One region of the Nonomuraea sp. NPDC052265 genome, then DNA from elsewhere that is predicted to be linked to it. Evidence: predicted binding sites of a transcription regulator. Region 1 holds the regulator's gene; each other region holds the start of a gene.

Evidence for each region. Region 1 encodes HrcA, which represses chaperone genes, less so after heat shock. Its sites were predicted from a motif close to TTGGCACTCTCNNNNNGAGAGTGCCAA; they were not measured.
Region 2: the regulator HrcA is predicted to act here: its motif matches at 2,067-2,093, upstream of ACIHAD_RS10450 (DNA starvation/stationary phase protection protein).
Region 3: the regulator HrcA is predicted to act here: its motif matches at 2,239-2,265, upstream of groES (co-chaperone GroES).

Annotation. Positions count from the first base shown of each region.
Region 1 covers NZ_JBIUBJ010000007.1:59,568-69,523, reverse strand. Annotated here, with positions in the region: gene ACIHAD_RS22175 (hypothetical protein) at 1-294, shown strand, start outside; gene ACIHAD_RS22170 (16S rRNA (uracil(1498)-N(3))-methyltransferase) at 310-1,035, opposite strand; gene dnaJ (molecular chaperone DnaJ) at 1,045-2,187, opposite strand; gene hrcA (heat-inducible transcriptional repressor HrcA) at 2,199-3,212, opposite strand; gene ACIHAD_RS22155 (hypothetical protein) at 3,369-4,130, shown strand; gene ACIHAD_RS22150 (DUF3097 domain-containing protein) at 4,148-4,957, shown strand; gene ACIHAD_RS22145 (DUF4870 domain-containing protein) at 4,954-5,580, shown strand; gene hemW (radical SAM family heme chaperone HemW) at 5,573-6,790, opposite strand; gene ACIHAD_RS22135 (hypothetical protein) at 6,846-7,046, shown strand; gene ACIHAD_RS22130 (hypothetical protein) at 7,267-7,473, shown strand; gene ACIHAD_RS22125 (glycoside hydrolase family 18 protein) at 7,537-8,781, shown strand; gene ACIHAD_RS22120 (MOSC domain-containing protein) at 8,876-9,508, opposite strand; gene ACIHAD_RS22115 (hypothetical protein) at 9,563-9,895, opposite strand.
Region 2 covers NZ_JBIUBJ010000003.1:201,362-211,317, reverse strand. Annotated here, with positions in the region: gene ACIHAD_RS10460 (GNAT family N-acetyltransferase) at 1-228, shown strand, start outside; gene ACIHAD_RS10455 (alkaline phosphatase PhoX) at 258-1,280, opposite strand; gene ACIHAD_RS10450 (DNA starvation/stationary phase protection protein) at 1,520-1,987, opposite strand; gene ACIHAD_RS10445 (helix-turn-helix domain-containing protein) at 2,103-2,801, shown strand; gene ACIHAD_RS10440 (VIT domain-containing protein) at 2,798-5,308, shown strand; gene mmuM (homocysteine S-methyltransferase) at 5,722-6,588, shown strand; gene ACIHAD_RS10430 (DoxX family protein) at 6,764-7,192, opposite strand; gene ACIHAD_RS10425 (MarR family winged helix-turn-helix transcriptional regulator) at 7,273-7,728, shown strand; gene ACIHAD_RS10420 (lysophospholipid acyltransferase family protein) at 7,751-8,458, opposite strand; gene ACIHAD_RS10415 (alpha/beta hydrolase) at 8,606-9,364, shown strand; gene ACIHAD_RS10410 (hypothetical protein) at 9,411-9,884, shown strand; gene ACIHAD_RS10405 (hypothetical protein) at 9,894-9,956, opposite strand, start outside.
Region 3 covers NZ_JBIUBJ010000001.1:994,058-1,004,013, reverse strand. Annotated here, with positions in the region: gene ACIHAD_RS04685 (methyltransferase domain-containing protein) at 1-676, opposite strand, end outside; gene ACIHAD_RS04680 (MarR family winged helix-turn-helix transcriptional regulator) at 724-1,221, opposite strand; gene ACIHAD_RS04675 (NAD-dependent epimerase/dehydratase family protein) at 1,299-2,180, shown strand; gene groES (co-chaperone GroES) at 2,352-2,666, shown strand; gene groL (chaperonin GroEL) at 2,737-4,356, shown strand; gene ACIHAD_RS04660 (sigma-70 family RNA polymerase sigma factor) at 4,793-5,428, shown strand; gene ACIHAD_RS04655 (hypothetical protein) at 5,425-5,622, shown strand; gene ACIHAD_RS04650 (DUF5319 domain-containing protein) at 5,583-5,960, opposite strand; gene ACIHAD_RS04645 (LuxR C-terminal-related transcriptional regulator) at 6,000-7,010, opposite strand; gene guaB (IMP dehydrogenase) at 7,445-8,926, shown strand; gene ACIHAD_RS04635 (GuaB3 family IMP dehydrogenase-related protein) at 8,931-9,956, shown strand, end outside.

The sequences.
Region 1 (9,956 bases):
GTGGTGGTCGTGCCGCCGAGCCACAGCGAGACCCACCGGCCCTCGGAGGCGGCCAGGTCCACCCGGCAGCCCACGCCGTCGCCGACGCCGTCCTCCACGCCCTGCCCGACCGGCGAGCCCGCCGGCGACCAGGACTGCCCCGAGGTCACGCCGACGCCCACGCCGACCCCGTCCGAGGCGACCGACGCGCCGACGACGTGCCCCTCCGACGAGTGCCCGCCGGACGACATGCCCACCGCCGCCCCGAGCGACCTGAGCAGCCCGCTCGTGGACGTGCCGCACACGACGCCCTGAGGCCCCGAGGCGGGCCTACCAGCGCCCGGTGCGCGCGAGCAGCACGGCCGCCGCCGCCACCCCCGCCGTGGAGGTGCGCAGCACGGTCGGCCCGAGCAGCACGGGCACCGCCTTGGCCGCGACGAACCTGCGCAGCTCGTCCTCCGAGACGCCGCCCTCGGGCCCCACGACCACCACGATGTCGCCGCCGGACGGCAGCGCCACCCTCGACAGCGGCTCGACGGCCTCCTCATGCAGCACGAGCCCCAGCGCCGCGTCGGCCAGCAGCCCCTCGACCTGCGCGGTGGAGGCCTGCTCGGCCACCTCGGGCAGGTGGAACCGGCGCGCCTGCTTGCCCGCCTCGCGGGCCGTGGAACGCCACCGGCCCAGCGCCTTGGCGACCTTGTCGCCCTTCCACTGCGTAATGCTGCGCGAGGCGGCCCAGGGCACGATCACGTCGACCCCCGCCTCGGTCATCATCTCGACGGCCAGCTCGCCCCTGTCGCCCTTGGGCAGCCCCTGGACGACAACCAGCCGCCGCGCGGGCGGCTCGACGGTGTAGCGGGCGAGCACGTCGAGCGCGAGCGCGTCCTTGAACACCTCGCGCACCACGCACTCGGCGACGTCGCCCGCGCCGTTGGTCAGGTCGACCCGCTCGCCGGCGCGCAGGCGCCGCACGGAGGCCGCGTGCCGCCCCTCAGGGCCGTCGAGCGTCAGCTCGGAGCCGTTCAGGTCCTCGGCGAGGAACACGGGGACGGTCACGGGTGATCGTCACCTGCCGTTGAAGGCGTCACGCAGGCGGGAGAAGAAACCCTGCTGGCCCGGGGCGAATTTTCCCGGCGGACGCTCCTCTCCACGCAGCCTGGAAAGCTCGCGCAGCAGGTCCTCCTGCGGCTGGTCGAGCCGGGAAGGGGTCTCGACGTTGACGTGGATGAGCAGGTCGCCCCTGCCGGACTCGTTGAGCCGCTGCACGCCGCGTCCGTACATGGTGATGACCTGGCCGGACTGGGTGCCGGGGCGCACGTCGATCTCCTCGGAGCCGTCGAGCGTCTCCACGGCGAGGATCGTGCCCAGCGCGGCGGCCGTCATCGGGATCTGGACCGTGCAGTGGAGGTCGTCGCCGCGCCGCTCGAAGATCTCGTGGGGGCGCTCGACGATCTCCAGGAAGAGGTCTCCGGGCGGGCCGCCGCCGGGGCCGACCTCGCCCTCGCCGGCGAGCTGGATGTGGGTGCCGTCCTCGACGCCCGCGGGGATGCGGACCTTGATCGTACGGCGGGTGCGCACCCGGCCGTCGCCCGAGCACTCCTGGCAGGGGTGGCGGATGATGCTGCCGAAACCGCCGCACTGGGGGCACGGCCGCGAGGTCATGACCTGGCCCAGGAACGAGCGGGTGACCTGGGAGATCTCGCCGCGCCCGTTGCACATGTCACAGGTGTCGGGGTGGGTGCCGGAGGCTGCGCCGGCGCCGTGGCACACCTCGCACAGCACGGCGGTGTCCACGACCAGCTCGCGGGTGGTGCCGAACGCCGTCTCGCGCAGGTCGAGCTCGACCCGGATGGTGGCGTTGCGGCCCCTCCTGGCGCGCGAGCGCGGCCCGCGGGTGCCGCCCGCGCTGCCGAAGAAGGCGTCCATGATGTCGCTGAAGGGGAAACCCGCCCCGAAACCGCCGGCGCCCGCGCCCGCACCGGCGCCGCCGCCGAAGGGGTCTCCGCCCAGGTCGTACATCTGGCGCTTGTTCGGGTCGGACAGCACCTCGTAGGCCTGCGTGATCTCCTTGAACCGCTCCTGGGTCTCAGGATCGGGGTTCACGTCGGGGTGCAGCTCGCGGGCGAGGCGGCGGTAGGCCTTCTTGATCTCGTCCTGACTGGCGTCACGGCGCACCCCGAGGGTGGCGTAGTAGTCGCTGTTTGCCACTTATCGACCTCTTAAGATGCAGCCAGGATCTGGCTGACGTAGCGTGCCACCGCGCGTACGGCGCCCATCGTCACGGGGTAGTCCATCCTCGTGGGACCCAGCACGCCGAGCCGGGCCAGTTGGTTGTCGCCAGAACCGTATCCGGTTGCGACGATGGACGTGCCGCGAAGGTAGGGGTTTTCCGAGCCGATGCGCACGGTGAGCGCGGACGGGGTGTCTGTGGATGTCTCGCCGAGCAACCGCATGAGCACGACCTGCTCCTCCAGCGCCTCCAGCACGTCGCGCAGGCCGGTGGCGAAGTCGGCGCCCGCGAGATTGGCCGCGCCGGCGAACACGATCTTCTCGTCATGGCGTTCGACGAGGGTTTCGAGCAGCACCGACAGGATCGTGGCCACGGCGGGCCGGTCCTCGGCGGGCAGCCGCTCGGGCAGGTCGGCGACCAGCTCGGGGACGTTGCTCAGCCCGCAGCCGTCGAGGCAGGAGTTGAGCACCGCGCGCAGGTGGGCGATGCGGTCGTCCTCCACCACCTCGGGCAGCTCGATCACGCGCTGCTCGACGCGCCCGGTGTTGGTGATCAGCACGAGCATGACCCGCCGGTCGTTGAGCGGGACCAGCTCGACGTGCCTGACCGTGGAACGGGTCAGCGTCGGGTACTGCACGACCGCGACCTGCCTGGTGAGCTGCGCGAGCAGCCGCACGGTGCGGAAGACCACGTCGTCGAGGTCGACCGCGCCGGCGAGGAAGGTCTCGATCGCCCGCCGCTCGGCCCCCGACAGGGGCTTGACCTGCGAGAGCCGGTCGACGAACAGGCGGTAGCCCTTGTCCGTCGGCACGCGGCCCGCGCTGGTGTGCGGCTGGGTGATGTACCCGTCCTCCTCCAGAGCGGCCATGTCGTTCCTGACCGTTGCCGGGGAGACCTTCAAATTGTGGCGCTCGGCCAGCGCCTTGGAGCCCACCGGTTCGTTGGTGGACACGTAGTCTTCGACAATGGCGCGGAGCACCGCCAGCTTCCGATCGTCGAGCACGTGCTCACCTCCTGCCTCTGCCTAACAGGGAAACGACAGGTCTAGCACTCCGTGTTCCCGAGTGCCAAGTGTACGGCTCTCGCCCACAAGGTGCGATAACACCGGGTCCTATCCTGTTGCTAGCGACTTACAAGCGACAGGCCTCACACTTGCCGCATGACCGACAATTCCCAGCCCCCGCAGTACGGACCGCCCCAGGGGCAGGGTCCCTACTACGGTCAGCCCTCCCAGTACGCCCAGCCCCAGCCCCCGCAGTACGGCCAGCCCCCTTACCAGCAGCAACAGCCCCAGTACGGCCCCCCACCCCAGTACGGCCAGTACAACCAGTACAACCAGCAGCCCCAGTTCCCGGCCAGGATCGACGGCAAGGCGATCAAGCCACGCCTGTGGTGGATCGCGGTCGTGTGGGCCGTGGCCGTGGTGCTGGGCGTCGTGGGCGTGGTCGTGTTCGCCGGCGGCGTGCTGAGCAGCGTGACGGACATGGCACCGACGACCACGTTCGCGTCGGGCGAAAGCGTGAAGGTGGCGATCGACCCCGCCAAGCGCCCGGCCGTGTACATCGCCACCGACACGCGGGTCAACTACCAGTGCGAGATCTCCGGCGGCCCGGCCCAGGCCAGGCTCGTCAAGGTCTCCGGCACCCAGACGCTCACCGCCGGCGGGACCGCCTGGCAGGAGATCCTCGCCGTCAACGCCCCCGCCAAGGGCGACTACCAGCTGACCTGCGCCACGCAGGAGGCGTCGTCGGCCCGCTTCGGCGTGGGCCGTGACGTGCTCTCGGCCGCGGGCGGCGTGTTCGGCGGGGTCGCGGCGCTGTTCCTGATCCCCGGTGCCGGTCTGCTCATCGGCATCATCGGCACGATCGTCATCCTCGTACGGCGCAGCGGCGCGCGTAAGCGCCTTGCGGTGAGCGGGTGATTTGCTACGGTCCCCGTGTGTACGAGGGTGATGTGCTGGCGGGCAATTGGCGGCGGCCGGGCAAGGGCAAGATCCCGAAGGTGCCCGCCGAACTCGACCTGGTCGTGGAGGACGCCGACAGCGGCTTCTGCGGCGCCGTGGTGGCCTGCGACAAGGAGGCCGTCACCCTTGAGGACCGGTTCGGCAAACGCCGCCTGTTCCCGCTGGCGCCGGCCGCGTTCCTGCTGGAGGGCAGGCCCGTGACGCTGGTGCGCCCGGCGGCCGCGGCCCCGGCCGGGCCCAGGCGCAGCGCGTCCGGGTCCATCGCGGTGGAGGGGCTGCGGGCGCGGGTCGCCAAGGAGAGCCGGATCTACGTCGAGGGCGTGCACGACGCCGCGCTCGTGGAGAAGATCTGGGGCCACGACCTGCGCGTCGAGGGGGTCGTGGTCGAGTACCTGGAGGGCGTGGACGACCTGCCCGCCATCGTGGCCGAGTTCGCCCCCGAGCCGGGCCGCAAGCTGGGCGTGCTGGTCGACCACCTGGTGCCGGGGTCGAAGGAGAGCCGGATCGCGGCCCGGATCACCTCGCCGCACGTGCTCGTCGTGGGCCATCCGTACATCGACATCTGGCAGGCGGTCAAACCGTCCGTGCTGCGCATCCCCGGCTGGCCCGACGTGCCGCGCGGGGTGCCGTGGAAGGAGGGCGTGCTCGCCGCACTGGGCTGGCGCATGGAGCCCGCGGACGCCTGGCGGCGCATTCTGGGCGCCGTCTCGTCCTACACCGACCTGGAGCCGGAGCTGCTCGGCCGGGTCGAGGAACTGATCGACTTCGTTACGGAGGCATCATGAGCCAGGACCCGCCCGCCGACGACTCCCCGTACGTCCCGCCCTCGGACGTACCCCGCGACCAGGGCTCCGGCCCCCAGCTCGGCTACGGGCAGCAGCCGGGCTCCCAGCCCGATTACGGGCGGCAGCCGCCGGGCCAGAGCGGCCCGCAGCCCGGCCCCATGCCGACGCCGCCCCGCTACGTGCCCCCGCCGCCCGGCCACGGCCAGCCCCCCGGCCACGGCCAGGCCCCCGGCTACGGCGCCCAGCCGGGCTACGGCTACCCCGCCGCCGGGCCGTACGTGCCCGGCCGGTTCGGCCCGCGGCGCGGCAGCGACGACACCACGATGGCCATGCTCGCCCACCTGCTGGGCCTGCTCGTCTCGTGGATCGGCCCGCTGATCATCTACCTGATGAAGAAGGACGAGTCCCCCTACGTCAGGGACCAGGCGGCCGAGGCCCTGAACTTCCAGATCACGATGTTCATCGGCTACCTGGTCGCGGGCGTGCTGACGGTCGTGCTGGTCGGCCTGCTGCTGTTCCCGCTCGTGTGGATCGTGTCGCTGATCTTCCACATCCAGGCGGCCATCGCCACCAACCGGGGCGAGAACTACCGCTACCCCTTCGCCATCCGCCTCATCACATGAGCTCGGTGATCAGGGCGTCGGCCAGCAGCCGCCCCTTGAGGGTGAGCACCATCCGGCCCGCCCTGAACGGCTCGGGCTCCAGCAGCCCGCGCGCCAGCGCGCTCGCCACGGACGTGCGCGCCCCGGGGGCCACCTCGGCGAGCGGGTAGCCCGAGACCAGCCGCAGCTCCAGCATCAGCCGCTCGGCGGCCCGGTCGGCGTCGGCGAGCACCTCGCGCGCGTGCGCGGGCGAGGTGCCCGCCGCCAGGCGCTGGGCGTAGGCGGCCGGGTGCTTGACGTTCCACCAGCGGGTGCCGCCGACGTGGCTGTGGGCGCCGGGGCCGGCGGCCCACCAGTCGCCGCCGGTCCAGTAGAGCAGGTTGTGCCGGCAGCGGGCCTGCTCGGAGGTCGCCCAGTTGGACACCTCGTACCAGCCGAACCCGGCCTCGGCCAGCATCTCGTCGGCGATCAGGTAGCGGTCGGCGGCCACGTCGTCGTCGGGCATCGGCAGCTCGCCGCGCCGGATCCTGGCCGCCAGCCTGGTGCCCTCCTCCACGATCAGCGAGTACGCCGACACGTGGTCGGGCCCGGCCTCGATCGCGGCGGCCAGCGAGGCCCGCCAGTCGTCGTCGGTCTCCCCCGGCGTGCTGTAGATCAGGTCGAGGTTGACGTGCTCGAACCCGGCCGCCCGCGCCTCCTGCACGGCCCGCGCGGGGCGGCCCGGCGTGTGCGTGCGGTCGAGCACCTGGAGCACGTGCTCGCGCGCGCTCTGCATGCCGAAGCTCACCCGGTTGAAGCCGCCCTGACGGAGTTTGTCGAGGTAGGCGGGGTCGACGGACTCTGGGTTGGCCTCGGTGGTGACCTCCGCCCCCGGCCGCAGCCCGAACTCGGCGTCGATCGCGGCCAGGACGCGCGCCAGGTCCTCCGGGGGCAGCAGCGTGGGCGTGCCACCGCCGAAGAACACCGTCTCCACCGGCAGGTCGGCGTCGCCCAGCACGCGGCGGGCCAGGCGCACCTCCGCCACGACCGTGTCGGCGTAGTCGCGATGGGAGGCGCCGGGCCCTAGCTCGGAGGCCGTGTAGGTGTTGAAATCGCAGTAGCCGCAGCGGGTCACGCAGAACGGCACGTGCACGTAGAAGCCGAACGGGCGCTCGCCGAGCCCGCGCAGAGCGCTGTCGGGCAGCTCGCCGGAGGCGGGCGCCGGATCGCCGTCGGGCAGGGTGGATGGCACGTCATCCAGTGTGCCTGCTCACGGGTGTGCTCCGAGCCATCGAAGGAGGCGGCACATGACGGGCATCGGAATCATGGGCGCGGGGATCTCCGGGCTGACACTGGCGCTGCGGTTGCAGCAGCTCGGCGTCGCGACCACGCTCTACAGCGAGGGCGACGCGGACGGCTGCCGAACACCGTGGGCAGGATGGGCCGCGCGCAGGCCCGCGAGCGGGCGCTGGGCAGCCCGCACTTCCTCGACCCCGGCTGCCTGCTGACCGCCGGCAGGCTCTTGATTTCGATCCCGGCCCGGCCTTCGGGTTCAACATCTCGCCCGGCGGCGGCGTCGCGCTGGCGATCGGCGACGCCTGGGTCGCCAGCGACCCGATCACCGGCCAGGGCGCGAACCTGGGCTCGGCGTGCGCCTGGATCGCGGCCGACGCCATCGCGGCGGGCGGCCCGTACGACGCGGCGTTCGCGCGGGAGGTGGCCCGGCGCATGTGGGTGGCGGCCGAGCCGGTCACCGCGTGGACGAACGCGTTCCTGCGCCCTCCGGCGGAGCATGTCCTCGCCCTGCTCGTGGCCGCCTCGACCAGGCCGGAGGTGGCCGAGCTGGTGCTGTCGCTCTTCGGCGATCCGGCCCGGGCGTGGGAGCTGCTGTCGAGCGCGGAGGAGGTCGCGCGCGTCGTTGACGGCGAGGGGTGACGGTTCTACGATCGCGTCAACTTATAGGAAAGTTTCTTATAAGTTCACCCCCCAGGAGCGCCCGTGAAGAAGATCGTCCTCGCACTCTCGCTCTTACTCGGGCTGACGGCGGTCTCCGCGCCCGCCGAGGCCCACTCCGGCTTCAAGCGGGTCGCCTACTTCATCCAGTGGGGCGTGTACGGGCGCAACTACCACGTCAAGGACGTGGACGCCAGCGGCGCCGCCGCCAAGCTCACCCACCTCAACTACGCCTTCGGCTTCGTCAACGCCGAGGGCTCCTGCTACTCGGCCGACCCGTGGGCCGACTGGCAGCGCCCGGTGCCGGCCGAGCAGAGCGTGGACGGCGTCGCCGACCAACCGGGCCAGGCGCTCAACGGCAACCTCAACCAGCTCCGCAAGCTCAAGGCCAAGCACCCCGGGCTCAAGGTGCTGATGTCGCTCGGCGGCTGGACCGGGTCCAAGTACTTCTCCGACGCCGTGCTCACCCCCGAGTCCCGGGCCGCGCTGGCGCGCTCGTGCGTCGACCTGTGGCTGCGCGGCAACCTGCCCGGCCTGGAGCCGGGCGCGGGCGCCGGCGTGTTCGACGGCATCGACCTGGACTGGGAGTGGCCGGGCTCGGCGGGCAACGACGGGAACGTGATCCGGCCCGAGGACCGGCGGAACTTCACCCTGTTCGTCGAGGAGCTGCGCGCCCAGCTCCGGGCCTTCTCCGCGGCCTCCCAGCTCACGGCCTTCCTGCCGGCCGCCGCCGCGAAGATCGACGCCGGGTTCGAGGCGCGCCGCGTGTTCCGGTCGCTCGACTTCGCCACCGTCCAGGGGTACGACCTGCACGGCACGTGGGAGTCGCGGACCGGGCACAACGGGAACCTGTTCAACGACCGGCGCGACCCCAACCCCGTCAGGTACAGCGTGGATCGGACCGTGCGCGACTACCTGTCGCGCGGCGCGCCCGGCCGCAAGATCGTCGTGGGCGTGCCCGCGTACGGGCAGGGCTGGACCGGCGTGACCGGCGGCGGCGACGGCCTTTACCAGCCCGCGACCGGACCGGCCGCCGGCAAGTGGGGGCCGGGCAGCGAGGACTACAAGGACCTGGCGGCCAAGCCGGGCAAGCGCTACCGCGACCTGCGCACCGGCGCGATGTGGTTGTACGACGGCAACGAGTTCTGGTCCTACGACGACCCGGCGTCGCTGCTGGAGAAGGCGGCCTACATCCGGCTCAAGGGGCTGGGCGGCTCGATGATGTGGTCGATCGACCAGGACGACGCCCGCGCCTCCCTCACCTCGGCCCTGTACTCCGTCCTGCGCTGACGCGCCCGTCCGGGTGGGCGGTGCCGCCCGCCCGGCCTTTCCACGCAGATGATTCTTCTGGCCGCCCGCCCGATCTGCCGCGGCGGGTGGATTTCTAGCCGCTCGCCCGGCCTGTCCGGGCGGCCAGTTCGTCCCATTCGGGGGCGTGGCCGGGGACCGCGAGCACCCGGGCGAGCGCGTCGGCGTCGCCGTGGCGGGCGCGGAAGACGTCGGCCACCGTCATCCCGGTCTCCGGGCGCGAGACGATCTCCACCTCGTCGCCCGCGCCCAGCTCGCCCAGCTCCACCACGGCCAGGTACGCCCCCGGCCGCGCGGCCCGCGTGAAGCGCTTGAGCCAGCCCGGCTCGTCCATCCAGTTGCGGAACACGACGCAGGGCGTACGCGGGCCGGTCACCTCCAGCAGGGCGCCGCCGACGCGCCACCGCTCGCCCACGAGGGCGCCGTTGACGTCGAGGCCGGCGGTGGTCAGGTTCTCCCCGAAACGGCCGTCGCGCAGCTCGCGGCCCAGCTCGCCCTGCCACCAGTCGTAGTCTTCGCGGGCGTAGGCGTAGACGGCCTTGCTGGGGGCGCCGTGGTTGGGCGTGTCGGCCCGCTCGTCGCCCGCGAGCCCGTTGCGCAGCACCTCCACCCGGTGGGCCACGGCTCGCTTGTCGATCGCCGTACGGCCGAGCTTGCCGGCCCATTCCGCGTCGAACGACTTCCCGACGTTCACGGAGAGGATGCGCATGCCGCGACGGTAGCGGACGGACCGGACTGTTACGCACAGATTTATCCGCCTTTCTCAGGCTTTCGATGGAGAAAGGCGGATATCGTCGCCGCCTTGCGCCGCCCGGCCGAACCGGGAGTCGGCGTCGAGCTCGGCCAGTTGTAACAGGGTCTCCAGCGCCGCCTGCCTGGTCTCCTCGACCGAGCCGCCGCGTTCGCCGAAACACTCGGCCGCGACGTCGAGCAGCGCCGCCACCACGGCCGCGTCGGGATAGGGCACGTCGACCACCACCCTGCCGTCGCCGCCCACCTCGGCGGGTCTCAGGTGGAGCCGCAGCAGCCGCCGGGTCTCCTCCGCCACAGCCACCCCCAGCACAGCGGCACGCTCGAATCGCTCAGAAGCAATCACGTCACCCTCCAGTAGCACTGGTGTTCGGGAACAGCCAAGGTAGCGACCACCACCGACAGAA
Region 2 (9,956 bases), on a different contig from region 1:
TCGGCGCGGGGGCTGGGGATCGGGCGGCGCCTGGTGACCGAGTGCCTGCGCCACGCCAGGGCGCGCGGCTACCGGCGGATCACGTTGTGGACGCGCGACTGCCTGGTGAGCGCTCGGCGCATCTACCAGACGGCCGGGTTCGAGCTGGAGTCGGCGGAGAAGGGCCTGGAGAACGGCGTCGAGGTCACCGAGGAGATGTGGTCGCTCGACCTCGCGGCCACCGGTTGAGCGGCCCGGCCTGAGCCGAGGACGTCCGGTCAGGGGCGGAAGGGGCCGCCGACCTCGAAGGTGTGGCCCTCGGTACGGCCCCGCCTGGCCGAGAAGTAGAGCCGGTCGCCCCTCGGCGAGAACGCCAGCCCGGTGAGCTCGGCCCCGTCGTGCCCGGTGAGCCGCAGGAACGGCGTGACGGCCCGGTCGGGGGCGATGACGTCGATCTCCGTCGTCTCCCTGGCCACGTAGAGGTCGCCCGAGGGCGCGGCCGTGATCGCGCGCACGCCCTCGCACAGCCGGTCGAGCGTGGAGGTCTGCGCGTCGTAGGCCCACAGGCCGGTGTCGCCCTTGGTGGTGAAGTAGCAGACGCCGCCCGCGTAGTGGCAGCCGTCGCCGCCGTCGAAGTGGCGGGCGTCCTCGACCTGGTGGCGGGCCGCGGTGAGCAGGGCGGCGGGGGAGGGCACCGGCCGCCATCCGCCCGACGCGCACAGCACCTCCAGCGTGCCCTCCGTCAGGTCGCCCCAGTCGCCGGGCCGGAACCGGTAGAAGCAGCCGTCCTGCTCGTCCTCGGTCATGTAGACGACGCGCCGCTCGGGGTCGCAGGCGGCGGCCTCGTGCCTGAAGCGGCCCATGGCCAGGCGCGGACGGGCGGCGCGGGCGCCGTAGGGGTCGCACTCGAAGACGCGGCCGCGGTCGCCGAGCTCGCACGACAGCCAGGTGTGCCACGGCGTGGCGCCGCCCGCGCAGTTGAGGTCGGTGCCCGACAGGATGCGGTACGCGTCGGCGACCGAGCCGTCGGCCCGGAAGCGCACCGCGGAGGCGCCGCCGAGCAGGGGCAGCTCGGAGTTGGACACGTAGATCCAGCCGGCGCCGTCGGGGAAGCAGGCGCCGCCGTCGGGCGCGGCGTGCCAGGTGAGCCCGGCCACCTTGTCACCCGAACGCGCCACGACCCGGCCGGTGAAGCCCGGCGGCAGCGCGAGCCCGTCGGCGGACGCCGGCGTGAGCGGCCCGTACGGGCTGATGCCGCCCTGCAAGAGCGGGCCCGTGCGGAGGAGAGTCTTGTGGGACATCGTGGGGCCTCCTCTAGGTGCCACGCTAGTCGACCGCACCGACATGAATGGCAAGGACTCGTGACATCAAACTCTGTGCAAACCCCGCGCTCCGATCGCGGCGCGAGATCGTCGGCGGTCCCCGGACGATGCGTGACAGTCCGTACCCACTGCGCGGAAGATCGCCCACCTCGTCGGCGCGGACACGCGAAAGGCCCGGGCCGATGCCCGGGCCTTTCGCGTGTCCCTGCCGGCGGCGGTCAGCGCTGGGCCTGGAACATCCAGTGCTGCTTGTCGATGTCCTGCGTCACGGCGATGAGCAGGTCCTGGCTGACGGGGTCGGCCTCGTCGGTGGCGCGGATGCGCTCGTACATGCGCTTGCTGATGCCGTCGAGGATGTCGGTGACGGTCGCCACGACCTTGCCGTCCTCCAGCCAGCCGCGCTCGGGCTGCTGGAGCTGGGTGGACCTGGCGACGGTCGCCGAGCGTCCGTCGGGGTTCACGCCGAGGGCGACGGCACGCTCGGCGATGGTGTCCATGTGGGTACGGGCCAGGTCGGTCAGCTCGTCAAGCTGGAGGTGAATCGGGCGGAAATGGGGGCCGACGAGGTTCCAGTGCGCCTGCTTGGCGATCAGCGACAGATCGATCAGATCGACAAGGGCGCCTTGCAGGGCTTCGGCGACAGTGTTCTTGGCGTCACCCGAGAGCGGACCGGTGATCGTAGCCATGTCGTATTTCCTCCCCTTCAGTCGTGCTTGCCCCTTTTACAACGTCATCCGGGGCTCGATTCTTCCGATCTTTCCGTCATTGACAGTGCAATAGTGACAGTGTCATTGTGGAGGTATGAGCGACACCTGGACCATCGGCGAGCTGGCCGAGCATGCGGCGCGGGCGCTGCGCGCCGGCGCGCAGCCGGTCAACGGCCGGGTCCGCGATGTGCCTGGGGAGCGCCTGATCAGGTGGTACACCACCATCGGCCTCGTGGACCCGCCCCTGACCCGGCGCGGCAGGATCGCCCGTTACGGCCGGCGGCACCTGCTGCAACTCGTGGCCGTCAAACGCATGCAGGCGGCGGGGCACTCGATCGCCGAGATCCAGACGGCGCTGGCCGGGGCGACGAACACGATGCTGGCGACGGCCGCCGGTCTGGCCGACGTGCCGTCCCCGGGTGAGGGCCCGCGTCCCCGGCCGGAGAGGCCGCCCTTCGCGGGGCCCGCGTCCGTGACCGCGACCACGCACGGAGCCCTCGACGGCGAGGCGCGCGACGCGCGGCAACCGCCGGGCGGGCGGGCCGGCGGCGACGCGGGCCGGGGGCGGTTCTGGGCCGACCGGCCGAGCCGCCCCGCCCCGGGCGGCGGCCCCGAAGACGTGGCCCGGCACGATCAGCGGCAGCCCGGCGGGGTGGTCGCCGGGGTCGCGCTCGGGGACGGGGTGCGGGTTCTGTGGGACGGGGGGCGGCCTCCGTCCGAGGAGGACGTTCAGGCGGTGCTGGCGGCGGCGGGACCGCTGCTCGCGGTGCTCGTAGAGAGGAGACTGCTGTGAAGATCACTTCGCTGGAGCCCGCACGGTGCCTGCCGGTGCCGGACGCCGGGTTCGGCGCGCTGCTGACCGAGCGCGGCAACCTGCCGCTGGAGAGCGTGGACGTCCACGCCGACATCTCCGGGCTCGTCGCCGGGGTCGAGGTCGAACAGGGGTTCCGCAACCCGTTCGACGTCACGCTGGAGGCGACCTACGTCTTCCCGCTGCCCGACCGGGCGGCGGTGACGGGGTTCAGGATGGAGGCCGACGACCGGGTCGTGGAGGGCGTGCTGAAGGAGCGCGGCCAGGCCAGGGCCGACTACGACCAGGCGCTGCGCGAGGGCAGGCGGGCGGCCATCGCCGAGGAGGACCGGCCCGACGTGTTCACGATCAGGGTGGGCAACATCCTGCCCGGCGAACGCGTCTCGGTCAGGCTGAGTTTGAGCCAGCCGCTCCCCTACGAGGACGGCGCGGCGACGTTCCGCTTCCCGCTCGTCGTGGCCCCGCGGTACGTCCCCGGCACCCCGCTCGACGGCGACCCGGCGGGGTCGGGGGTGGCGCCGGACACCGACGCCGTGCCCGACGCGTCCAGGATCACGCCGCCGGTGCTGCTGCCCGGCTTCCCCAGCCCGGTGCGTCTCTCGCTCACCGCCCGCGTCGACGCCTCCGGCCTCGACCTGCGGGAGCTGGCCTCCAGCCTGCACGTGGTCGAGGAGGAGGACCACACCGTACGCCTGCGTCCCGGCGAGCGGCTCGACCGGGACTTCGTCCTGCGCCTGTCGTTCGAGGCGTCCACGTCGTTGCAGTTCGACGGCCGGGGGACGTTCGCGCTCACCGTCGTCCCACCCGCGCTCCAGGCCGCCCGCGCGCCGCGGGACGTGGTGCTGGTGCTCGACCGTTCGGGCAGCATGGGCGGCTGGAAGATGGTCGCGGCGCGGCGGGCGGCGGCGCGCATCGTCGACACGCTGACCGCGCACGACCGCTTCGGCGTGCTGACGTTCGACTCGGTGGTCGAGGCGGCGTTCGAGGGGCTGGTGGAGGCGTCCGACCGCAACCGGTACCGCGCGGTCGAGCACCTCGCGCGGGTCGACGCGCGCGGCGGCACCGAGCTGCTCGAACCGCTGCGCCGCGCCATCGCGCTCCTCGGCCCGCCCGGCGACAGGGAGCGGGTGCTGGTGCTGGTCACCGACGGCCAGGTGGGCAACGAGGACCAGATCCTGGAGCAGACCGGCGGCGCGCTGTCGGCGATGCGGGTGCACACGGTCGGGATCGACAGGGCGGTGAACGCCGGGTTCCTCGGCAGGCTCGCCGGGCTCGGCGCGGGCCGGTGCGAGCTGGTCGAGTCGGAGGACCGGCTCGACGCGGCGATGGAGCAGATCCACCGCAGGATCGGCGCGCCGCTGGTGACGGACCTGTCCCTGAAGGGGCTGGAGACCGAGCCGGACACCGTCACCCATCTCGGCTCGATCTTCCCGGGGGTGCCGCTTCGTGTGTACGGGCGGTGCCGCGAGGGCGCCGAGGCCGTCACCGTACGCGGGACGTCGGCCGAGGGGCCGTGGGAGGAGCAGGTCACGGGGGTGACCACGGACAGTCCCGCCCTCCGTGCCGTCTGGGCCCGCGCCCACCTGCGCGAGCTGGAGGACCGGTACGCCATGGGCGAGCACGGTCTGGAGTCGCGGATCCTGGCGGTCTCCCTGGACAACGGCGTGCTGTGCCGGTTCACGGCGTACGTGGCGATCGACACCCGGCAGGTCGCCGAGGGCGGGCCCGAGCATCGGGTCATCCAGCCGGTCGAGCCGCCCAGCGGGTGGGAACTGCCGCCGAACCCGTCCATGGGCTTCGTGGCGCAGGCCATGACGATGGCGCGTCCGGCGAGCGCTTCCCGCATGATGCCGCCGTCCCCGGCCTTCGACCAGGGCTTCGGCGTTCCCGACCCGCCGGCCGGCGGCGGGCCCGCCCCTTCCCCGGCCGAGGCCGCCTTCCCGGCCCCGTCTTCGGGCGGTGGCCCCGCCGGACCTCCGCCGCCCGGTTCCGGTGGCCCCGGGTACGGGGGTTCGCCGAAGTTCGCGCCTCCCGTGTCGCCGCGCCCGGCGCACCGGCTGGAGTCGGTCAGGCCGCAGCTGAAGGCCGAACTGGACCGGCTCAAGGCGATGCGCCTGCCGGACGCGCTGTACCTGGCCGACCTGGGCTCCCGTCTGGCGGCGCTGGCCGCGTACCTGGGCGGGAACGAGGCGCTGACGGCACTGGCCCGCGACCTGGAGGCGGCCGAGCGTCCGGGCACGGACGTCCGGGCTCTGCACGACCACGCCGTCGACGTCCTCGCCACCCTCACCGGCACCTCGCGCGCCCCCGGCGACCCCGTCCCGCCGGACGGCCCCATCGCCCCGGGGGACCCGTTCCCCAAGGGCGGCCCGCTCGCCCCCGGCGACCCCGTCCCTCCCACCGGCCCGCCGCTCCCAGGGGACCCGGGCGATCCCCTCGGCGACCCCGGCTCCGGAAAGCGCCGCGGCCCCTTCTGGAAACGCCGCTGACACCGCGGGCAGCGCTGCGCAGTAGCGCAGCGCTGCCCGCCGGTGGCCCGCCCCCGGGACGGGTGCGTCTCGCCCGAGGACACACTGGGCGAATACCGAATAGCCGGCTAACGGCTCCAGCCATGCCGCACCGGACTCGACGGCATCGCCCTTTCAAATTCGGGATACTTCGCCGATTTCACGGAAAACTCGGCCCGATAATGCGCGATCCCTGCGCCATGCGCGGCAGCGCGCACCCGAGCCGGACGGCGTCCCACGACGCCCCGCCACCACACGGACGACGGCCACACCCGCCGCGCGAGCATTATGAATTCCGCACGCACGATATCTTCGTCGCGATATTCACGCGCTCTCAGGAAAAGGCGTGCCATTCCCATGCGCCATCATCCCCCGCGGCCTCCTATTCTGGACGGGTGAGCACACTCGTCCTGGACGGCGGCCTGTCCACGCATCTGGAGTCGCTCGGCGCGGATCTGCGCGACGAGCTCTGGTCGGCGCGCCTGCTGCTGGAGCAGCCCGAGCTGATCAGGCGGGTGCACGCCGACTACTACGCCGCGGGCGCCGACGTGGCGACCACGGCGAGCTACCAGGCCACCATCCCGGGCTTCCAGCGGCGCGGGCTCGACCGGTCCGAGGCCGAGCGGCTGATCAGGCTGTCGGTCGAGCTGGCCGGGCAGGCTCGCGACGAGGCCGGTCACGGCCTGGTGGCGGCCTCGGTCGGCCCCTACGGCGCCTACCTGGCCAACGGCGCCGAGTACACCGGCGACTACGACCTCGACGAGGACGGCCTGCTGGCCTGGCACCGTCCGCGCTGGGAGATCCTGGCCGCCGCCGGCGCCGACCTGCTGGCCTGCGAGACCATCCCGTCGTACGCCGAGGCTCGCGCGCTGGCCGGGCTGCTGGCCTCCACGCCGGAGGTCAAGGCGTGGGTGAGCTTCTCCTGCCGCGACGCCGAGCGGATCAACGACGGCACCCCGATCGACCGGGCCGCCGCGCTGTTCTCCGGCAACCCGCAGGTGGTGGCGGTGGGCGTCAACTGCACGGCGCCGCGGCACATCCCCGGCCTGGTCGCCCGCCTGTCCGGCGGCCTGCCCGTCGTCGTCTACCCCAACTCGGGCGAGACGTGGGACGCCGAGCGGCGCCGGTGGCTGGGGCTGTCCGACCCGGTGGAGTACGGCCTGGCCGCCAAGGAATGGGAACGCGCCGGGGCGTCGCTGATCGGCGGCTGCTGCCGTACGACCCCCGACCACATCAGGCAGATCCGCGCCCACCTGACCTGAGCCCCCCGCGCGACATCGGCGCCCCCGCACGCCCGAAGAGCCGCGCGGCCGTTGCCGCGGTTTGCCGGCGGCCGTGGGGCCCTCGCGTACGTCGCGCCGAGAGGGCGGCCCGCGCGGGCCTCGCGCACGCCTTACCGATGGTGTGGCTGCGCGAGGGCCGCGGGCGGCCCGGAGGCTAGGCGGTGGCCGGGGCGGGGGTGCGGCGGCGGGCCAGGAGGGTGTCGAGCGACAGGGCGCCGCCGCCGGTGAATCCCACCGCCAGGCTCGCCGCCGCCAGCGCGAGGACGAACTCGTAACCGCCCTCACCGGCGCCGAAGCCGTTGGAGCCGTGGACGAACACCACCGCGCCGATCATGTCGAGGGCCAGCAGCGTGCCCGCGACCGGCAGGGCGGCGCCGAGGATCAGTGCGATCCCGCCGGCCACCTCCAGCACCGCCACGGCGGGTGCGGCCACCCCGGCCAGCGGGATGCCCGCGGACTCGAAGAACTTCGCGGTGCCCGCGATGCCCATGTCGGCGAACTTCTGGTAGCCGTGCACCAGGAAGATCACCCCGACGGCGATCCTGGCCAGCAGCAACGCGACGGGACGCGCCCGGTCGATCATGGACCCTCCAAGGGAGTCGTTCAGATTTGAACAACCACTCTACCGGTAGTTCAAAACTGAACAACAAGTACACTTGGGACGTGACGGACACCCGCTGGCTCGACGAGACGGAGATGGCCGCCTGGCGCGCCTTCCTGTCGGCCTCCCACCTGCTCGAACGGCGCATCGAGGAGCAGCTCAAGGCCGCGGCCGGGCTGACGCACCCGCAGTACGAGATCCTGGTGCGGCTGTCGGACGCCCCCGGCCGCCAGATGCGCATGACCGAGCTGGCCCGGGGCGTGGTGGTGTCGAAGAGCGCGCTGACGTACCAGATCACGCAGTTGGAGAAGGCGGGGCTGGTGGAGCGGGCCACCTGCCCCTCCGACGACCGCGGGGTGCTGGCCGTGCTCACCGAGGCGGGCGGGCGCTGCCTGGAACGCGTCGCGCCCGGGCACGTGGCGGTCGTGCGGGACTACCTGATCGACCGGCTCAGCCGCGCCGAGCTGACCTCACTGACCAGCGCGATGACGAAAAGCGAACAGGCCCTCAGGACCTGACGGGGAACAAGGGAACGGGCCCTCAGGAGGCGGCCTTGGCGGCGGCGCGGGCGGCACGTTCCATCTCGACCCTGGCGCTGGCGGCGTACTTGTCGACGTACTCCTGGCCGGACAGCTCCATCAGCGCGTACATGATCTCGTCGGTGACCGCGCGCAGGACCAGCCGGTCGTCCTCCATGCCGTAGTAGCGGGAGAAGTCGAGCGGCTTGCCGAACCTGACGCCCGGACGGATGCCCAGCTTGGGGAAGGGACGCCCGGGCGGCATCATCTCGTACGTGTTGACCATGGCCCACGGGATGACCGGCACGCGCGACTCCAGCGCGAGCCGGGCCACGCCGGTCTTGCCCTTGTAGAGGCGGCCGTCGGGCGAACGCGTGCCCTCGGGGTAGATGCCCAGGATGTTGCCCTCGCGCAGGACGCGCAGGCCGGTGCGCAGCGCGGCCTCGCTGGCCTTGCCGCCGGAGCGGTCGATCGGCACGGTGCCGACGCCGCTGAAGAACAGCCGGGTGAAGAAGCCCTTGAGGCCGGTGCCCGTGAAGTAGTCGGCCTTGCCGAGCGAGATCACCTTGCGGCGGATCTGCAGCGGGCCGAAGAAGTGGTCGGCGAAGGAGAGGTGGTTTCCGGCCAGGATCACGGGCCCCTGCTTGGGTACGTTGTCCCCACCCTCCGTCCACGGACGGAAGAGCATGAGGATCGGCTTCAAGATGGCCTTGACCACCCAGTAGAACACCCGGCCACCTCTTCCCCAGGACATCATGATTGAGCAGAGTCATCTTCCCATCCCTGGCGAGATGCAACTACACCAGCTCTCGCACAATCACCCCGGAACGTGCGACGATCGGGCAGTTCCGGGATGAAATTGCGTGGAGGAGCTGTTATGCCGCTCATGCCAGGCGCGGAGCCCTACCACCACCAAGCGGGTCAGGTCGGTGTGCTGCTCTGCCATGGGTTCACCGGCACGCCGCAGTCGCTGCGGCCGTGGGCCGAATACCTGGCCGGGCATGGGGTCAGCGTCTCGCTGCCCCGCCAGCCCGGGCACGGCACCACGTGGCAGGAGATGAACCGCACCCGCTGGGAAGACTGGTACGCCGAGGTGGAGAAGGCGTTCGCCGACCTCCAGGGGCGTTGCGCGGAGATGTTCGTGGCGGGCCTGTCGCTGGGCGGCTGCCTGGCGCTGCGGCTGGCCGAGGTGCACGGTGACGCGGTCAGGGGCGTGGTGGTGGTCAACCCGTCCATCGCCAGTGACGTGCCGCTGCTGAGGCTGGCGCCGCTGCTGAAGTGGTTCCTGCCGTCGGTGCCCGGCGTCGCCAACGACGTCAAGAAGCCCGGCGTGACCGAGCTGGCCTACGCCCGCACGCCCGTCAAGGCGGCCGCGTCGCTGCCGGGGCTGTGGTCGCTGGTGCAGGCCGACCTGGGGAAGGTCACCCAGCCGCTGCTGGTCTTCCACAGCCGGGACGACCACGTGGTGAAACCGACGAGTGTGGCGATCATTCGCCAGAAGGTCCCGCAGGCCACGATCGAGGAGCTTACCGATAGCTACCATGTTGCGACGCTTGACAACGATGCCGACAGGATCTTTGCCGGTAGCCTCGACTTCATCCGGACACATGCCTCGGTACCCTTGCAGAGGGACTGATCGCACCCAGGGGGAAGTCGCGATCGCTGCGGAGAGGCCCATCTAGGTGACGCCCCAGAGTGACGAGGACGAGGTCTGGCGGCAGATCGTCGCGTCCTTCAACGACACAGCCGAGCGCGACTCGGCCGACCAGCCATGGCCGGACAGCGAGAACGTGCCCGCCGAGCCCACCCGCAGGGTGGTCAAACCCTCCGAGGAGCTCGAACCCGACCAGGACGAGCCCGACCGCGAGCCCGACCACGACCCCGGCCACGACCGGGACGAGGATGACGAGGGGCACTTCGAGCCTCCTCCCCCGCCGCCGCTGCCCAAGCTCGACCTGCCCACCAAGCTGGCCTGGGTGGCCCTGTTCGGCGGGCCCGCCTACCTGCTGGTGGCCGCGATGGCGAGCTGGCAGATGGAGGGCTGGGCGCTGTTCACCGCGGTGGCGGCGTTCATCGGCGGGTTCGTGGCGCTGGTCGTGCGCATGGGCGACGGCCCGCCCAACGACTCGGGCTGGGACGACGGCGCCGTCCTGTAGGGCGGCCCGCTACGACTTGGCCGTGGTGGTGCGGGGGGCGAAGGACTCGACGACGTCGGAGTAGCGGTCGGC
Region 3 (9,956 bases), on a different contig from region 1:
CCTCGCCCTTGTAGGAGACCCATTCGGCCTCGGCGCCCTCGGGGACGAACTCGTACGGGATGCCGGGGGCGACCTTCAGGCAGGCCCGCGGGGCCCGCGCGACCAGGTCGAGCACGACCGGCCAGGGCGGCGAGTACGCCATGGGGTCGAACGTCCGGCCCTTGCCGCTGCGCCGGGCCGGGTCGGCGAACAGCGCGTCGTACTCCTCGGGCCGGACCCGCGCCGCGTCGCCCACGCGCACCCGCACCCGGTCGGCCAGCCCGAGCGCGCCGGCGTTTGCCGCGGCCACGGCCACGGTGAGCGGGTCGAGGTCGACGGCGTCGACGGCGCAGCCGGAGCGGGCGAGCGCCAGGAGGTCGCCGCCGACTCCGCAGCAGGCGTCGATCACCCGCCCGCCGCCCATGCGGCGGGCGCGGTGGTCGGCGACCTCCCGGCGGGTGGACTGCTCCAGGCCGTGCGGGGTGAAGTACATGACCGCCGCGTCCGCGCCGAACTTCGCCCTGGCGCGCTCCCGCAGCGCCGCCTGCGTCAGGGCGGCGGAGGTGAGCGCCGCGTCGTAGGTGCGGCGCAGCCTGGTCGCCGCCGCGACCGGATCGGTCCCGGCCAGCTCCGCGGCCTCGGCGAGCGCCCGCTGCCCGCGCGGGGTCAGCAGCTCGCCGAAGGCGTCGAGATCCATGTACGCACTCCGCTCACAACTCGGGATCGCCCATAACTCGCAATCGCTCACAAAGAGGTGTCGCCCAGGGACACCAGCAGCCTGCGCAGCAGCCCGGCCAGCGCCTCGCGCTCCTCCTCGGACAGCCCGTCGAGCAGCCGCTCCTCGTTGGCGGCGTGCAGGACGAGCATCTCGTCGGCGACCCTCCTGCCCTCGTCGGTGAGGGCGACCAGCGTCATGCGGCGGTTGTGCGGCGCGGGCCAGCGGTGGACCAGGCCGCGCCGGACCAGGTGGTCGATCCGGTTGGTGAGCGCGCCGGGGCTGACCATGGCCGAGGAGGACAGGTCCTTCATGCACATGGTGGCGTCGGCGCCGCTGCGCAGGAGCGTGGCCAGCATGTCGAACTCCCACGCCTCAAGCCCGTGCTCGGCGAAGAAGTCCTTCACGCCGCGCTCCAGCAGGCGCGAGGCGCGCGAGACCCGGCCGATCACGCCCATCGGGGACACGTCGACGTCGGGCCGTGTCCGCGCCCACTGTCCGAGTATCGCGTCGACCGCGTCATCCACGGGATCACCCTATCAAAGCTTCGACGTTGAAATGTTCGGGGTCGTGCGGTACTGTCCACGACGTCGAAATGTTCAACGTGGAAATTTTCGAGGTGGGGATCATCATGAAGGTGCTGGTGCTGGGCGCGACCGGGTACATCGGCGGCGCGGTGGTCGAGCGGCTGTCCGACCATGGGCACGAGGTGGCCGTCCTGGTGCGGCCCGCCGCCGACGGGTCCCGGCGGGTGCCGGGCGTGGCGGACGAGCGCTACGGGGACCTGGCCGACGCCGCGGCGCTGACCGCCGCGATCACCCCGGACATCGAGGCGGTCGTGGTCGCCGCCCAGCTCAGCGGCGACAGGGAGACCGACCTCGCCTCGATCGGCGTGCTCGCCGCGTCGGGCCGGAAGGTCGTCTTCACCAGCGGCGTGTGGGTGCTGGGGGCCACCGCCGACGGGCACGAGGACAGCCCGGCCGACCCGATTCCGCTCGTGGCGTACCGGCACGAGATCGAGCGGCTGGTCATCGAGGGCGGCGGCTCGGTGATCCGGCCCGGCGTCGTCCACGGGCGCGGCGCGGGCATCCCGGCCCTGCTGCGCGCCCAGGCCGCCGAGCGCGGCTCCGGCGTGTACGTCACCGCCGGAGGCGAGCCGCCCACCTGGACGTTCGTGCACGTCGACGACCTGGCCGACCTCGTCGTCGCCGTCCTGGAGAGGGGCGGCGCCCGCGTCTACCACGGCATCAGCGAGGAGGCCGTGCCCGTCACCGACGTGGCCGAGGCGGCGGCCCGGTCCGCGGGCGTCAAGCCGCAGGCCGAGCCCTGGCCGCTGGCCGAGGCTGCCCAGGTGCTGGGGACGGGCTTCGCCGAGGCCCTGGCGCTCGGCCAGCGCATCAGCGCGACACGCACGCGCGCCGAGCTCGGCTGGACCCCCTCCCGGCCCGGTGTCGTCGCCGATCTGGTCGAGGGCTCCTACGTCTGATCGCTCTGAGCAGACGCGTTCGTGTTGACTGTCAAGCCCCTCTTGCATATGTTTCCTGTTGGCACTCTCACCTTGAGAGTGCCAACGTGCGACGAGGCAGGTCTGACACCCGCGACGGCAGGCCCCGCTGGTCGCCTCTTCTAGATCATTCAAATCTGAAGGGGAGGTCCGATCGTGACGACCGCCACCAAGGTTCCCGTTAAGCCGCTCGGCGACCGCATCGTGGTTCAGCCGCTTGAGGCAGAGCAGACCACCGCTTCCGGTCTGGTCATCCCGGACACCGCCAAGGAGAAGCCGCAGGAGGGCAAGGTCCTCGCGGTGGGCCCCGGCAACTGGGATGAGGACGGCGACAAGCGTATTCCGCTCGACGTCTCCGAGGGCGACGTCGTCCTCTACAGCAAGTACGGCGGTACCGAGGTCAAGTACGGCGGCGAGGAGTACCTCGTGCTCTCCGCCCGCGACGTTCTCGCGATCATCGAGAAGTAGGCCGGTTGTGTCGAGCCCCGGGCGCTCTTGAGGGCCCGGGGCTTTCGACGCCAGGAGAGGACTTTCAGCAATGGCGAAGATCCTGCAGTTCGACGAGGACGCCCGCCGCGCGCTTGAGCGCGGTGTCAACGCCCTCGCGGACGCCGTGAAGGTAACCCTCGGCCCGCGTGGCCGTAACGTCGTCATCGACAAGAAGTTCGGTGCGCCGACGATCACGAACGACGGTGTGACCATCGCTCGTGAGATCGAGCTGGAGGAGCGCTACGAGAACCTCGGCGCCCAGCTCGCCAAGGAAGTTGCCACCAAGACCAACGACATCGCGGGCGACGGCACCACCACCGCCACCGTGCTGGCCCAGGCGATGGTCCGCGAGGGCCTGCGCAACGTGGCCGCCGGCGCCTCGCCGCTGTCGCTCAAGCGTGGCATCGACAAGGCCGCCAAGGAGATCAGCGACCGGCTGCTGGCCAGCGCTCGCGAGGTGGGCGACAAGAAGGAGATCGCCAACGTCGCCACCATCTCCGCCCAGGACGCCAAGATCGGCGAGCTGATCGCCGAGGCGTTCGACAAGGTGGGCAAGGACGGTGTCCTCACCGTCGAAGAGTCCAACGCCATGGGCATGGAGCTCGAGTTCACCGAGGGCATGCAGTTCGACAAGGGCTACCTGTCGGCCTACATGGTGACCGACCCCGAGCGCATGGAGTCCGTCCTGGAGGACGCGTACATCCTGCTCACCCAGGGCAAGATCTCCTCCATCGCCGACTTCCTGCCGCTGCTGGAGAAGATCGCCCAGACCAAGAAGCCGCTGCTCGTGGTCGCCGAGGACGTCGAGGGCGAGGCCCTGGCCGTCCTGGTCACCAACAAGATCCGCGGCACCTTCACCTCCGTGGCCGTCAAGGCCCCGGGCTTCGGTGACCGCCGCAAGGCGATGCTCCAGGACATGGCGATCCTCACCGGCGGCCAGGTCGTCAGCGAAGAGGTCGGCCTCAAGCTGGAGCACGTCGGCCTCGAGGTGCTCGGCACGGCCCGCCGCGTCGTCGTCACCAAGGACGCCACGACCATCGTCGACGGCGCCGGTGACCAGCAGGCGATCGAGGACCGCGTCAAGGAGATCAAGATTGCCATCGAGCAGTCCGACTCCGACTGGGACCGCGAGAAGCTGCAGGAGCGCCTGGCCAAGCTCGCCGGCGGTGTGTGCGTGCTGCGCGTCGGCGCCGCCACCGAGGTGGAGCTGAAGGAGAAGAAGCACCGCCTTGAGGACGCGATCTCCGCGACCCGCGCCGCGATCGAGGAGGGCATCGTCTCCGGCGGTGGCTCGGCCCTCATCCACGTGGGCAAGGAGCTCGACGACCTCGGCCTGACCGGCGACGAGGCCACCGGTGTCGGCGTCGTGCGCCGCGCGCTGGTCGAGCCGGCCCGCTGGATCGCCGAGAACGCCGGCCTGGAGGGCTACGTGGTGACCCACAAGGTCGCCGAGCTGCCCGCCGGCCAGGGCCTCAACGCCGCCACCGGCGAGTACGTCGACCTGATCGCCCAGGGCGTCATCGACCCCGTCAAGGTGACCCGGTCCGCGGTGCAGAACGCGGCTTCGATCGCGGGCATGCTCCTGACGACCGAGGTGCTCGTGGTGGACAAGCCCGAGGAGGAGGCTGCGGCCGCCGGCCAGGGCCACGGCCACGGCCACGGTCACTGACCCGCCTGGTTCCCCCCGCGCCTGTACGGCCCGCACCGGTTCCCTCCGGTGCGGGCCGTCGGCTTTTCCCGGCCCGTCCGGACGCCGCCGGGAGGGCGCCGTGGGGCCTCGGCGGCGCCGGGAAGCGGTCCCGCGCGGTGGGCGGCGCCCCCGGACCGGGGTTTCGGACGGGAGGCAAATACGCCTGAGGCTTCTGGGGCGTGAGCGGCCGGCGACGGGGAAAAGTGGGGGAAGAGGTGGATTATTGGAGTAAACCGGGAGTGCCGGTTAAGCGTCGGGGGCTGGCAATTGTCGTGCATTTCGGCTAATGGGGTGAAATATTATGTCAGTTTTTCGGGCTTAGTGTGGTCGTCTGATTACTGCTGGTTATCGTCGCTTCAATGTGACCAATCCGTAGCCGTTCGCCATGGGGACAGGCCGGATCAGTGCGGGCATCATGCCTATCGTGAGCGAGGGAAGCGTCGCCGACGCCAAAATTGGGGTAAGGCTCGCGTCGAGACTTCCGGCACGGACGGATGACTCCGACCTAAGGGAACTGACGAGCCTCGCCGTGCAGGGAGATCGCAGTGCGATCGAATCTCTGCTCGGGGAGTTGCGTCCCATGGTGGTGCGGTATTGCCGCGCCAGGCTGGGCAGGGTTTCAGGGCAATATCACATTGCCGATGACGTAGCCCAGGAGGTGTGCATCGCGGTGTTGTCCGCGTTGCCGCGATACCGGGACATGGGGCGGCCTTTCGCGTCCTTCGTGTTCGGGATCGCCTCGCACAAGGTGGCCGACGCGCTGCGCAGCTCGGTGCGCTCGGCCGTGCCCACCCAGGACCTGCCTGACGGGCCCGACGACGGCCCTGGGCCCGAGGAGACGGTGGTCCGCTACATCGAGGTCGAGCACGCGCGCAGGCTGCTGGCCAGGCTGCCCGACAACCAGCGGGAGTTGCTGCTGTTGCGGGTGGTGTCGGGGCTGTCGGCCGAGGAGACCGGTAATGTACTCGGTATGTCACCAGGTGCGGTCCGCGTAGCCCAGCATCGGGCGCTGGCCAGATTGCGGCAGATGGCCGAGCTGGAGTCGGCTTGACGCCGGAGGACGAGCTCCATGCGCTTCTTGCGACCGACGACCTGCTCCAGACCGACGAGCTGCTCGACGCGGTCGCACAGGGCCGGGCGCGGGACTCGTCCGACCCTGCGGTGCGGTTGCTGGGCGCGCTACTGGACGATGTCTCGGAAGTCGATCAGCGGCGCTCCTCCGTGTCGATGACGCCGTCGACGTAGCCTCGGGCGTACTCCCAGCTGACGTAGTCGGCGGGGTCGGGGTGGAAGGCCGGCTCGTGCACCTGGGGCTGGCCTTTCTCGATCATCTGGCGAAGGTTGCCGCGCAGCAGCTCCCAGTCGAAGAAGTGCTGCTCGCCGCACTCGGGGCAGTCGAGCACGAGGCCCAGCACCCCCTGCGGTTCGAGCAGGGAGCGAAAGACCTCGACGTCTGCCAGGTCGGTGATGGCCTCGTCGCGCTCGGCCGCGGTGAGTGGCTCGGCGTCGTCGAGAGCGCCCATCGCCGAGGACGGGTCGTTCGGGTCGTCCGCGAACGGGTCGCGGGGGACGTCTTCCAGCACCTTCCCACCATATGACCGAAGCGGCCCCGGCGGAGAGTATTAGCTGAGCCATCCCCGTCTGGCGGCCTCCACGCCGGCGTGGAACCGCGACTGCGCGCCCAGCTCGGCCATGGCGTCGGCGAACCTCGCGCGTACGGTCCGGACCGAGACGCCGAGCTGGCGGGCGATGGAGTCGTCGCAGACGCCCTGCGCGGCCAGGCGGAGCACCTGGACCATGCCGTCGCCCCTGTGCCCCCAGGGCAGGGGCACGGCGCGGCCCCACAACTCCTGGAACAACGAGCGCAGCATGCCGACGACGATCGGCGTGCGCACCAGGTAGAAGTTGTAGGCGTGGTCGGGCAGGTTGCCGCCCCAGAGCGCGGGCAGGCCGGCGACCTCGGGCCCGGCCGTCATGAACCAGCTCGGCACCCGGTCGAGCGTGCGCACCTTGCCGCCGGTGTCGAGGAGGCGGGTGAGCTGTTCGCGTACGCCCGGCAAGCTGAGCGTGGAGACCGGAATGATCACCTGGACGGTAAGAAGTTGCCGTTTCTGCGCATCAATCCATGGGTCCGCAAATTTACGAACGAAATCTGCCATTGTCCGCTCATCGGGGATTGCGGTCAACAACTCCATCGGCGGCGATTGCACGGCTATGCCGACGACGCTCTCGTAGAGGACGTCCGCGCCGTTCACCATCTCCACCGGAAATGTCCCACTCTGATAATCGCGGCCGGCGTCGTAGTCGTGGATCAGCCCGCGGATCGAGCCGAGCGCGGAATCGATCCTGCGGCTCTCCTCGGCCAGCCGGTCGAGCCGCTCGGCGATGACCCGGCCGAGCGCCGCCGCCGGGTGCCTGGCCAGGTACTCGCCGGACTGCTCGTCGACCACCCCCAGCTTGACCAGGTCGTCGAGCTGCCGCCCGACGTTCTCGACGGGGCCGTCCATGGCCTGGGCGAGGTCGGTGCGCGTGGCCCTGTGCAGGCGCAGCAACGCCGTGTACAGGGCGGTCTGCGCCGGGTCGAGGCCCAGCGTCTCGAAGGGCTCTGCAACACGCCGAGGCTGGTTTCGCATTATGGGCGGCTCCGTCGGGGGGACACGGGCGTGCCGCGAGGATAACCCCGTACCGCCTGCGTGTCCGGGCCTTGCCCGGAATCGTCGGCGGAACGTGCAACTTCGTGCAATTGCACGTTTTCACATTGCGTCGTGCCGTTGAGTGACGCAGGCTTTACCTAGCGTCGGCACCCTGAAGCGGGGCCCCGCGGCAGCCGCCATCAGGACGCGGAGGGGGGTTCGGTGGCGTGAACGCGCCGCGGGCCCGGGTGCCGGTGGCCGGGGGATGGGACGGATCACCGACCGTCCCATCCCCCGGCACTTTTGACGTTCCGGACGGCGAAGCCGGGAGGACGACGGACCATGGGGGCCGTCGTCCTCCCGGCTTCGTTGCGTTTTGGAGGCAGGCCCTAGACTTAGGTCAATCAGCGCAGAGGTCAGGAGGGGGCCGAGGCATGTCCAAGTTCACCGAGATGGGTTTGACCTTCGACGACGTGCTGCTGGTGCCCGGCTACTCCGATCTCCAACCAGGTGAGGCCGACACCGGCTCCCGTCTGTCACGGGACATCACGCTGTCCATCCCGCTCGTCTCCGCGGCCATGGACACCGTCACCGAGGCCCGTATGGCGGTCGCCATGGCGCGCCAGGGCGGCATCGGCATCCTCCACCGCAACCTGTCGGTGGAGGAGCAGGCCCAGCAGGTCGACCTGGTCAAGCGGTCCGAGGCGGGCATGGTGACCAACCCGGTCACCTGCAGCCCCGACGACACGCTCGCCGACGTCGAGCGGTTGTGCGCGACGTACCGGATCTCCGGGGTGCCGGTGACGGACGTGGCGGGCACGCTCGTCGGCATCGTGACCAACCGTGACATGCGCTTCGAGAACGACCAGACGCGTCCCGTGCGCGAGGTCATGACCAAGATGCCGCTGGTCACCGCGCCGGTGGGGGTGTCGCGTGACGACGCGTTCGCGCTGCTGCGGCAGAACAAGATCGAGAAGCTTCCCCTCGTCGACCCCGACGGCAGGCTGCGCGGCCTGATCACGGTCAAAGACTTCACCAAGAGCGAGCAGTACCCCCTGTCCACCAAGGACTCCGACGGCCGCCTGCTGGTCGGCGCGGCCGTGGGCGTCGGCGGCGACGCCGAGCTGCGGGCCAAGGCGCTGATCGAGGCCGGGGTCGACGTCGTCGTCGTCGACGTGGCCCACGGTCACTCCAAGGGGCTGGCCGACATGATCGCCAAGCTCAAGGCCAACAGCAAGGTCCAGGTCATCGGCGGCAACATCGCGACCAGGGCGGGCGCCCAGATGCTGGTCGACGCGGGCGCCGACGCGGTCAAGGTCGGCGTCGGGCCGGGCTCGATCTGCACCACCCGGGTGGTGGCCGGGGTGGGCGCGCCGCAGGTGACGGCCATCCACGAGGCGTCCAAGGCGTGCGGTCCCGCCGGGGTGCCGGTGATCGGCGACGGCGGCCTCCAGTACTCCGGCGACATCGTCAAGGCCATCGCGGCCGGCGCCGACACGGTCATGCTGGGCTCGCTGCTCGCCGGCTGCGAGGAGTCGCCGGGCGAGCTGATCTTCATCAACGGCAAGCAGTTCAAGTCGTACCGGGGCATGGGGTCGCTCGGCGCGGTGCGCAACCGGGAGCGCGGCGGCACCTCCTTCAGCAAGGACCGCTACGCGCAGGCCGACGTCGGCGGCGAGGACAAGTTCATCCCCGAGGGCATCGAGGGGCAGGTGCCCTACCGCGGGCCGGTCGCGGCCGTCGCCCACCAGCTCATCGGCGGGCTGCGCCAGGGCATGTGGTACGCCGGGTGCCGCACGATCACGCAGATGCACACCGACTGCGAGCTCATGCCGATCACGGCAGCGGGCCTCAAGGAGAGCCACCCCCACGACATCCAGATGACCGTGGAAGCTCCGAACTATCACAGAAGGTAAGTTCATGACTCAGCAGGTGGAGATCGGCCGGGGCAAGACCGGGCGGAGGGCGTACGCGCTCGACGAGATCGGGCTCGTGCCCTCGCGACGCACCCGTGACCCGGAAGAGGTGTCGATCGCCTGGCAGATCGACGCCTACCGGTTCGAGCTGCCCGTCGTCGTCGCCCCCATGGACAGCGTGGTCTCGCCCGCCACCGCGATCGAGATCGGCCGGCTCGGCGGCCTGGCCCCCCTCGACCTCGAAGGGCTCTGGACGCGTTACGAGGACCCCTCCCCGCTGCTGGAGGAGTGCGCCGCCCTCGACGCCGCGGCCGCGACCCGCCGGCTGCAGGAGATCTACGACGCGCCGATCAAGGAAGAGCTGATCGGGCGCCGGATCGAGGAGATCCGGGCGTCCGGGGTGACGACGGCCGTCCGCCTGTCGCCGCAGCGCACGGTCCAGTACCACAAGGCCGTGATCGACGCCGGGGTGGACATCTTCGTCATCCGCGGCACCACCGTCTCGGCCGAGCACGTCTCGGGCCGCGCCGAGCCGCTCAACCTCAAGCAGTTCATCTACGAGCTCGACGTGCCGGTCATCGTGGGCGGTTGCGCCACGTACACGGCGGCGCTGCACCTGATGCGCACCGGCGCGGCGGGCGTGCTGGTCGGCTTCGGCGGCGGCGCCTCGCACACCACCCGCAACGTGCTGGGCGTGGCCGTGCCGATGGCCACCGCGATCTCCGACGTGGCCGCGGCCCGCCGCGACTACATGGACGAGTCCGGCGGCCGGTACGTCCACGTGATCGCCGACGGCGGCATGGGCACCTCGGGCGACATCGCCAAGGCCATCGCGTGCGGGGCCGACGCCGTCATGGTGGGCTCGCCGCTGGCCAGGGCGTCCGAGGCCCCCGGGCACGGCTTCCACTGGGGCTCCGAGGCCCACCACCCCGACCTGCCGCGCGGCCGTCGCGTGGAGTTCGGCACGGTCGGGACGCTGGAGCAGATCCTGCACGGCCCCTCCAGCGTGGCCGACGGCTCGATGAACCTG